DNA from 3 places in the Pseudidiomarina sp. genome. Region 1 is predicted to be linked to each of the others. Evidence: predicted binding sites of a transcription regulator. Region 1 holds the regulator's gene; each other region holds the start of a gene.
The links. The regulator ArgR, encoded in region 1, controls arginine synthesis, uptake and breakdown. The targets are predictions, from matches to a motif close to ANTGAATANNTATTCANT.

Region 1 (3,285 bases):
TGAGTGGCAGCTGCATTGGCCTGTGACGCGGTTTCTTGCGTGCTGGCGCAACCGCTAAGCAGCAGGGCAATGGCTGTCGCTGCTAAGCTGGTTTTAAACAGAGTTTTGGTGTTGGACTGTGCGGGTGTTCCTGAACGCATGATATCTCCGGCAATTGATTCAAACAGTTACATATTAACCTATGACATGAGTTTGCTAGACTTTATAATCTACATCAGTGTCAAAATATGGTAAAAACCATCATGAAAGAAAACCAATCTATCGCACAAACGCGCATGGCGCTACAAGCACGATGCGACCGACACGCAGTATTTGGCGAGGAATCTACGAGGAATCTATGACGCACGCACAGACAGGGATATACGCGGAACCCAATTTACACGGGGTGACCTTGTTGTTGAATGTCATGACAGATGACGTGGCTCATGTGCGCCGTAAACTCGCCAGAGTTCCTCAGTTGCTTGAAGACTTAGACCTACGCTTCTCAGAAGCCATGCTCAATGGCTACATTGCCATTGGCAGCGACTATTGGGACGTGGTGTACCCAGAGTCACGGCCGCTGCAACTTACCGGCTTCCCAGATTTGAACGATGGTGACCGCCAAGCCCCGCGCGAGTCAGTCGATTTGATGCTCTGTGTGCGTTCTGATCGCTTCGATGTAAATTTTCAGGCCGCGCGCACCTTGATGGAGTGGCTGGGGCACGACGTTGAACTGATCGATCAAATCAACACGTTCCGCTTTATGGACGGGCGCGATTTGCTCGGCTTTATTGATGCACCGGATAATCCGCGTGGCATGCGCCGTCGTGAAATCGCCTTAGTCAATGATGACCCAGTTTTTAAAGGCGGCAGCTACATATTCAGTCAGCGCTTTCGTTATGACCTGCGGCGCTGGGAACAATTAAGCACCGAAATTCAAGAACACGTGATAGGGCGTAAAAAAGTTACCGGCGAGCGGATCAGCGAAGCGGTATTAAGTATGGTTACCCATACCCAAAAAGCACGTTTGGTAGACGCCAAGGAACAACCCTTGGAATTATTGCGCCAGAATATGCCGTGGGGTAATTTACGTGAACAAGGGCTGCTGGGTATGTATATGACTGGAAAGCCGCAGCACGTTATCCATTGGCTTAAAAATCGTTACATTGCAGACGAGCAGGGCGATTATGATCCGTTGCTGGATTACATTGAAGCTGTAAGTAACGCGGCCTTCTTCGCCCCTTCAATCGATTTTTTGAAAAGCAAAAGCGATATTAGTCGTTAGATATTTGATATTAGAAAAACACTGTTACATCATATCTAATATCTAATATCTAATATCTAATATCTAATATCTAATATCTAATATCGTGGTTGCCCTTCGAAGAGTTTTTTGACATTCTGCAGTGTGAAATCAATCTCTGACACCTTCAGCGGTGCAATGAAAATTGTATCATCGCCAGCAATTGTGCCCAGCACACCTTCTTGTTTGCCGACCGAATCAAGCAAGCGAGCAATTAACTGGGCTGCCCCCGGCGTAGTACGAATAATCACCATCACATCATTGTGTTGTATATCCAAAACAAGCTGGGTTAATGGTGCGCGGGTGCTTGGAATGCCCAATTCTGCGGGCAGGCAGTACACCATTTCTTGCCGCGCATTGCGGGTTCGTACTGCCCCATACTTGCTTAATAAACGCGAAACCTTTGACTGACTAATATTGGCAAAGCCTTGTTCTTTAAGGGCATCGACAATGTCGCCTTGCGAACCGTAACGTTCTTCTTTTAGCAACGCCTTAAAGGCTTCAATCATGTCGTCTGGCTTTTTGTTTGGCATAAGTTTGGCTCAATCAACGCATCAAATTAATCCTCAATCATATACAGCCAGCACCGTAACGCAAGTGTTTCCGAGCACTTACGCAGCAGCTGCTTGGTTGTAATTTGGCCGAAAAAGGAGTAAAGTTTTCGCCCTAAAATATCCCCACACAAATGGATGGAGTCTGAGATGAAAGTTGCAGTTTTAGGTGCTGCTGGCGGTATCGGCCAAGCATTATCATTACTTTTGAAAACCCAATTACCTGCTGGTTCTGAATTGGCGTTATACGACGTAGCGCCTGTAGTACCTGGTGTTGCTGTTGATCTGAGCCACATCCCTACTGCGGTATCTGTTGCTGGTTATGGTAAAGACGACTTAGCGTCAGCTTTAGTTGGTGCCGACATCGTGTTGATTCCTGCGGGCGTACCACGCAAGCCAGGCATGGACCGTTCAGACTTGTTCAACATCAACGCAGGCATCGTTGCGAACTTGGTTGAAGCAATTGCTGATAACTGCCCGAAAGCTTGTGTGGGTATTATTACCAACCCGGTGAACACCACAGTTGCTATCGCCAAGAAAGTACTTGAGAAAAAAGGCGTTTACGACAAAAACAAATTGTTCGGCGTGACCACCCTGGACGTGATTCGTGCTGAAACATTTGTGGCAGAAATTCATGGCAAAAACCCAGCTGAAGTAACCGTTCCAGTTATTGGCGGCCACAGCGGTACTACTATTTTGCCATTGCTGTCACAAACCGGTTTAAGCTTCTCAGACGAGCAAATTGAAGCGCTAACCAAGCGTATTCAAAATGCTGGCACCGAAGTTGTTGAAGCAAAAGCTGGCGGCGGCTCTGCAACCCTTTCAATGGGTCAGGCAGCAGCGCGCTTCTGTTTATCGTTGGTTAAAGCAATGGAAGGTGACAACAGCGTTGTTGAATGCACCTACGTTGAAACAGACGGCAAAGACGCTTTGTTCTTCGCACACCCAGTGCGTTTGGGCAAAAATGGTATTGAAGAAATTCTGCCATACGGCAAACTGAGCGCTTACGAAGAAAAAGCAAAAGCTGACATGTTGGGCGGTTTGAAAGCTGATATCCAAGCTGGCTTAGACTTCGTTAAATAAGCCTTTAACCGAAAAGGCTGAATCATGCCAAAGCAGAGTGTCTTACCACCCCTTGTGATAAGCACTCTGCTTTTGTGTTTCTACTACCTGCTGATGCCATGGCATGACGCACTACTGATGCGTTACCCCCGAGTTATCGACGGCGCGTGGTGGCAAATCATCACCGGTCAGTTGATGCATCATGACCAACCCCACCTTTGGTTCAATGTTACCGGCGTCTGGATTGGCTGGTTGCTGTTCCCTGAGCAATTAAAAGACACAAAGCACTGGTGGGTGACTCTACCCATCTTACTCGCGAGCAGCGCCGGACAGTTGCTGGGCGCCCCCAGCTATGAAGTTTATGCCGGCTTTTCAGGCACGCTCTACGGG
Region 2 (3,285 bases), on a different contig from region 1:
TTCAATGTTCAGTGTTGTTACACCAACAATCGCGCCGTCTTCGTTTTTAACCAAATCAAGTGCATACCACTCAGAAAATACCGTGGTTTTGTTCTTCACGTTTTGCTGATACAGCAAATGCAACAAGGCGTGACCGGTACGGTCGGCAGCCGCAGCTGTACGTGCTGCTTGCTCGCCACCAAATGCTTTTGATTGACCGCCAAATGGACGTTGATAAACGCGGCCGTCTTCAAAACGAGAAAATGGCAAACCCATATTTTCCAGTTCTAAAATAGCTTCAGGACCGGTTTTACACATATATTCGATGGCATCTTGGTCACCGATATAGTCTGACCCTTTGACAGTATCAAACATGTGCCATTCCCAGTTATCTTCATGGGCGTTACCCAAAGCAACGGTGATACCACCTTGCGCAGATACTGTATGAGAACGGGTTGGGAATACTTTAGACATCAAGGCACACGTCATGCCTGATTGAGAGATTTGTAAGGCCGCGCGCATACCAGCGCCACCAGCGCCGATTACAACGGCGTCAAATTCAAGTGTTTGTACGCTCACTTAGACACCCTCCACCGGCCACACAACCAGTAAACCGGCTAACCAGTAAACGATTAATGCGACACATACTGCATATTGAAGAAAAGCTCGTAAGCCAGTTTTTTTAACGTAGTCAGTCAGCACTTGGAAGATTCCGATCCAGCCGTGAATCAAAATAGCTGTTAACGCCAGCATGGTGAAAATCTTCATGCCCAAATGCGCAAACAAATTGGTCCATGAAGCGTAAGTAATTACGTCAGCAGAAACCAAAAAGCTCACCATAAAAATGCTGTATAACGCCAAAATGATGGCGGACGCGCGTAGCAAAATAAAGTCGTGGCTACCGCTGCGGCCAAATGTTGAAGCTGCCTTTACCATAACCATACCCCTGCTAATACTGAAAGAATGATTGCTAGCACGAACACCACTTTTGCGCTGACTCGACCTGAGTCAAGTTCTTCAAAATAGCCCATGTCCATAAACATGTGGCGTACCCCAGCGAGTAAGTGGTAGCCCAGTGCGCTCATGATGCCCCAGGCAATAAACTTAGCGATAAAGCCAGTTAGTAAGCCGTGCACCAAGTCAAAACCTTCAGCAGATTTAAGTGAGATAGCTAGTGCCCACACCAAAAAACCAACGCCAACCAACATAATGACGCCAGAAATACGGTGAAGAATTGAGCTAATGGCTGCAGCCGGGAAGCTGATAGTATTTAAGTCTAAATTTACAGGTCTTTGTTTTTTCACGATTGTTGTGCCTTAACGAAAAGCATTGTTAACATGCTCGGAACTTCAAACATCCTCGTCTATTCCTGACGGCGAGAGGACCCTGTGAGATCGCCGCCAAAGTATATAAGCCATAGTAATGAATTACAATTCCTTAGCGGCCTCTTTCGGTTAAAAACGTAAATTAATTATCAATAGATCAAGCCAATAAAATCCAGCGTTGAATAACAATTCTACCTTAGTCGCATACAACGAGGTCGTATAAGCGCGTATAACACTGACTCGATAATTTTTAATTCCGATCCATGTCATCCAACTTTAACGAAATTTCGTAAAGCTGATGTGTTAAACTGACCAGCTCGATCAATAAAATGATTGATGTGTGTCAGCACATTCGATCGGTTTAAACAGCCGTTTGAATTGACATCAACGGTTAAGATCAAGTAAATTCTATCGCCCTTTTAGTGATGAAGCAGACTTAAACAAGGAGATTTCCTTATGGCTGATCGTAAAGCCACCCTGCAGATTGACGGCCAATCCATTGAATTGCCAGTATTATCTGGTACAGCCGGCTATGATGTAATTGACGTGCGTACTTTAGGCAAGCATGGTTTCTTCACCTTTGACCCTGGTTTCTTAGCTACAGGTTCATGCGAATCAAAGATTACCTACATTGATGGTGAAAACGGCGTTCTTCTGCATCGCGGATATCCAATTGATCAGCTTGCGACTCAAGCGGATTATCTCGAAGTATGTTATATGCTGCTGCATGGCGAAGCGCCAAACGAAGAAGAATACGCAAAATTCAAGCAAACAATCACCAAGCACACCATGGTGCACCAAGGCTTGCATAACTTCTTCAACGGTTTCCGCCGCGACGCGCACCCAATGGCAATGCTATGTGCTGTCACTGGTGCTTTATCGTCGTTTTATCACGATGATTTAGACATTCATGATGAAAAACAGCGCCTACGCAGTGGCTATCGCCTGATTGCGAAAATGCCAACTATTGCTGCTATGGCTTATAAATTCAGTATCGGTCAGCCGTTTGTGTATCCGCGCAATGATCTCAGTTACTCAGAAAACTTCCTGAACATGATGTTCTCTGTACCTGCTGAAAACTATAAGATTAGCCCAACTGTTGCGAAAGCAATGGACCGCATCTTTACCCTGCATGCTGACCATGAGCAAAATGCATCCACATCAACAGTGCGCTTGGCCGGTTCTTCGGGAGCCAACCCTTATGCCTGTATCGCTGCTGGTGTTGCGTCTTTGTGGGGGCCTGCTCACGGCGGCGCGAACGAAGCTTGTTTGCGTATGCTGAAAGAAATCGGTTCGGTTGAAAACATTCCTAAATACATCGACAAAGCAAAAGACAAGAACGACCCGTTCCGTCTGATGGGCTTTGGTCACCGTGTTTACAAAAACTTTGACCCGCGTGCGACCGTAATGCGTGACAGCGCGCATGAAGTGTTGAAAGAGCTTAAAATCAGCGACCCATTACTTGATGTGGCAATGGAACTGGAGCGTATTGCGCTTGAAGACCCATACTTCGTTGAAAAGAAACTCTATCCAAACGTTGATTTCTATTCAGGTATCATTTTGAAAGCTATTGGTATTCCAACCAACATGTTTACGGTTATCTTCGCATTATCGCGCACCGTTGGCTGGATTTCACATTGGCACGAAATGATGGGCGAATCGAACCAGAAAATTGGTCGCCCACGTCAACTCTATACCGGTGAGTCAAAACGCGATTTCAAACCACTGAAGCGTTAATTTCACCAATAATTAGCAAAAAGCACTCTTCGGAGTGCTTTTTTTTTATTTTTTTCACCACTCAACTTTTCCCCTTCTCCGCACGTCTAAAACGCATACCTCTCGTATAAGTCTTTAAATTAAGGGGTTTATCGTTACTTTTCATACACAGGTTACTTTTGGCACGAAAGCTGCATATGCTCTGGGTACTATAAATTAATAACTAACGTTTGATGACTATCGGGATCACACACATGAACACGCA
Region 3 (3,285 bases), on a different contig from region 1:
GCGAAAACAATTGGCTTCGCGGCCATCAGTTTTAACGCATCTGGTGACAACAGGTTAGGCCCCGACACACCAACAAACACATCGGCTTCCGTGATCACTTCTTCAAGTGTGCGCTTATCGGTGTTATTGGCAAATAACGCTTTGTATTCGTTGAGGTCTTCCCGGCGGGTATGAATCACACCTTTGGAATCGAGCATGTAGATGTGCTCGCGTTGCGCACCGCATTTAATCAATAATTCCATGCATGCAATGGCAGCAGCGCCAGCACCAAGACAAACGATTTGAGCTTTGCGTAAATCTTTGCCCTGAATCTCTAACGCATTTAAGAGGCCAGCGGCAGTTACGATGGCGGTGCCGTGTTGGTCGTCATGAAAAATTGGTACTTCACAACGCTCAATCAGCGCTTGCTCAATTTCAAAGCATTCCGGGGCTTTAATATCTTCGAGGTTTACACCACCGAAACTGTCCGCAATGTTGGCCACGGTATTAATAAAGTCTTGGGTAGTACGATGGGTTACTTCAATATCAATCGAATCGAGCCCAGCAAAGCGCTTAAACAATAATGCTTTACCTTCCATAACGGGCTTAGAGGCCATCGGGCCGAGATTACCTAACCCCAATATCGCTGTACCGTTTGAGATTACCGCAACCATATTGCCCTTAGCGGTGTACTTGTACACATCGTCGGGGTTTTCGGCAATCGCCCGAACCGGCTCTGCTACGCCCGGACTATACGCTAGCGCCAAGTCTTTGCTGGTTTCAGCTGGCTTGGTCAATTCAATACTGATTTTTCCAGGGGTTGGATACGCGTGATAATCCAAAGCTTGCTTGCGAAAGTCGGTCATAATATGAGCATACCTATTTTAGATATAGAGAAAACAGGAATAGAGAAAATAACGTCTATGAATACCCCACATTGTAGAGGGAATCCACTCAATAAGACATCTTACCTGATAATGGCTTATGAAAAGCTTTGAATATTTTGGATTGTACAAATTGACACCATCGGTTTTTTCAATAAAACCGCTGGCTAGAGAGGATATCGGAAATAAAAAAGGCGCCTTCTGGCGCCTTTCTTGTAAATCTGTGCAGAAGCGTCTGAATTAAGACTCTTTCTTGCCACCCAACACTGCGAAACGCTTGTTGAATTTTTCGATACGACCGCCAGTATCCATAATACGCTGCTTACCAGTGTAGAATGGGTGACACTCTGAACATACGTCCAAGTGCAACTCGCCGCCTTTGGTTGAATTGGTCACAAAAGAATGACCACAAGAGCATGATACGCTCAGCTCAACATATTCTGGATGAATACCTGCTTTCATGGGATTACCTCGTTAGGCTGCATCGCCATCCGATCTTTTGCCGGATACCATACAAATTGTGTTTAAAAAATGCGTTGCTTTATTAATCAACGCAGCAAATTAGGGCGCGAATTATAAGCGCCAAGGGCTTTAAGATCAAGAGCGTTACTCGTTATTCGTTAATCGTTACTCGTGGTTGCGCTTTTTCGAATAACCAATAACGAATAACCATTAACGAATTATGTATTTTTATTCTTGTTTTATGAATTTATATGCATTATTATTCAGCCATGTTATTTCTTAAATGGTTGAGTGAGTTTTTTGGTGGAGCACAGCAATACAATACCGTGTGCAGTATTTGGCGCAAGTGGCTACAGTGGCATTGAGCTCGTCTGGCTGCTGCATAACCATCCACAATTCACACTTATCCATGCATTTTCTTCCAGCGCGCGCGAAGAAGCAGAGCCTATTGCTAGTTTGTATCCCCAGTTAGCGGGACAGCTTGATGTCATTCTGCAACCTTGGCACTCGAACTTGCTGAGCCAACTCGCTCAGCAAGTTCGGGTGGTTTTTTTAGCGCTGCCCCATGAAGCAAGCGCACAGCTGGCCCCCCAATTAATTAAAGCTGGACTGGTTGTATTTGATCTTTCCGGTGCCTTTCGCTTGCACGACAACGCGGCACATGAACGTGCTTACGGATTTAAACGCACGGCTGATACGCCCACACATATTCCTTATGGTTTGGCAGAGTGGACGCCGCTGCAAGGTTCCGAGCAGCTCATTGCAGTGCCCGGCTGCTACCCAACGGTTGCCGCACTTGCGTTAAAACCGGTGATGGAGTTTATTCAGGGCACGCCGATTGTGAATGCCGTTAGCGGTGTTTCGGGTGCGGGACGAAAAGCCGCCGCTCACACCAGTTTTTGTGAGGTGAGTCTTGGTGCCTACGCCGTAGCACAACACCGGCATCAACCCGAAATTGCGCAAAGTATCGGTAGTGACGTGCTCTTCGTGCCCCATCTCGGTAATTTTAAGCGGGGCATTTTGGCCACCATTTATGCACAGCTAGCAACCGATATAACCCAGCAGATGGTTGAACAAGCTTTGCAATCGGCTTATGCAGCACATCCACTTGTGCGTATGCGGCAGCAACCACCGACTATTAACGACGTTGTGGGTACCGCATTTTGTGACATTCATGCCGTTGTTCATGGTCAGCAGCTTATTCTGTGTGCCGCCATTGATAACTTGCTCAAAGGCGCAGCAGCCCAGGCGGTACAGCTGGTCAACAATTACTTTAAATTACCGGCAACCTTAGGCCTGACTTCGCGCGGAGGTGTGGTATGAACACACTCGTACTCAAACTAGGTGGTCGTGTGCTGCAAAACGCGAAGAACTTGTCAGCATTACTCAGTACAGTGCAACAACTTGCCCAATTGCGCCCGTTGGTATTGGTACACGGTGGTGGCGACCAAGTTGAACAGTTGTTGCTGCAACTGGGGCATACCAGCTTGAAAGTTGATGGGCAACGCATCACGCCTGCTGCGCAGATGCCCATTGTGGCGGGTGTTTTAGCTGGTGATATTAACTCGCAGTTGGTTTCGCTGGCACAACAGCACCAATTAAACGCGGTGGGCCTTACCTTAGCCGACGGACTGTCCGTACGCTGCGATATTGACAACAGCCGGGGTGCGGTTGGCGTACCTCACCCGAATAATGCCGCGTTGCTCATGCTGCTATTAGCCCATAATTATGTGCCCATTTTAAGTTCTATCGGGGCAGCGGCTGACGGCCAGCGCCTCAACGTCAATGCAGACCTCGCGGCAGCTGCGGTCGCACAACTTTTGGACGCTGACTTAGTTTTACTCACCGATGTACCCGGAATTTTGGATAAACACGGTGCGCTCATTAACAGTATTTCTGTCGAGCAAGCCGACGCACTCATTGCCGACGGCACAGTGCGCGATGGCATGCTGGTCAAGCT

Region 2: ACN0UN_RS04380 (citrate synthase) is a predicted target of ArgR. The motif match lies at 1,482-1,499, and genes of this name have one in related genera.
Region 3: argC (N-acetyl-gamma-glutamyl-phosphate reductase) is a predicted target of ArgR. The motif match lies at 1,566-1,583, and genes of this name have one in related genera.

Annotation. Positions count from the first base shown of each region.
Region 1 covers NZ_JBLWWR010000002.1:140,292-143,576, forward strand. The annotation lists gene ACN0UN_RS03540 (DUF885 domain-containing protein) at 1-140, opposite strand, end outside; gene ACN0UN_RS03545 (Dyp-type peroxidase) at 338-1,264, shown strand; gene argR (transcriptional regulator ArgR) at 1,342-1,815, opposite strand; gene mdh (malate dehydrogenase) at 1,984-2,916, shown strand; gene rrtA (rhombosortase) at 2,941-3,285, shown strand, end outside.
Region 2 covers NZ_JBLWWR010000003.1:29,107-32,391, forward strand. The annotation lists gene sdhA (succinate dehydrogenase flavoprotein subunit) at 1-558, opposite strand, end outside; gene sdhD (succinate dehydrogenase, hydrophobic membrane anchor protein) at 559-915, opposite strand; gene sdhC (succinate dehydrogenase, cytochrome b556 subunit) at 909-1,283, opposite strand; gene ACN0UN_RS04380 (citrate synthase) at 1,761-3,041, shown strand; gene ACN0UN_RS04385 (efflux RND transporter periplasmic adaptor subunit) at 3,275-3,285, shown strand, end outside.
Region 3 covers NZ_JBLWWR010000005.1:69,781-73,065, forward strand. The annotation lists gene ACN0UN_RS06005 (malic enzyme-like NAD(P)-binding protein) at 1-845, opposite strand, end outside; gene rpmE (50S ribosomal protein L31) at 1,104-1,325, opposite strand; gene argC (N-acetyl-gamma-glutamyl-phosphate reductase) at 1,617-2,648, shown strand; gene argB (acetylglutamate kinase) at 2,645-3,285, shown strand, end outside.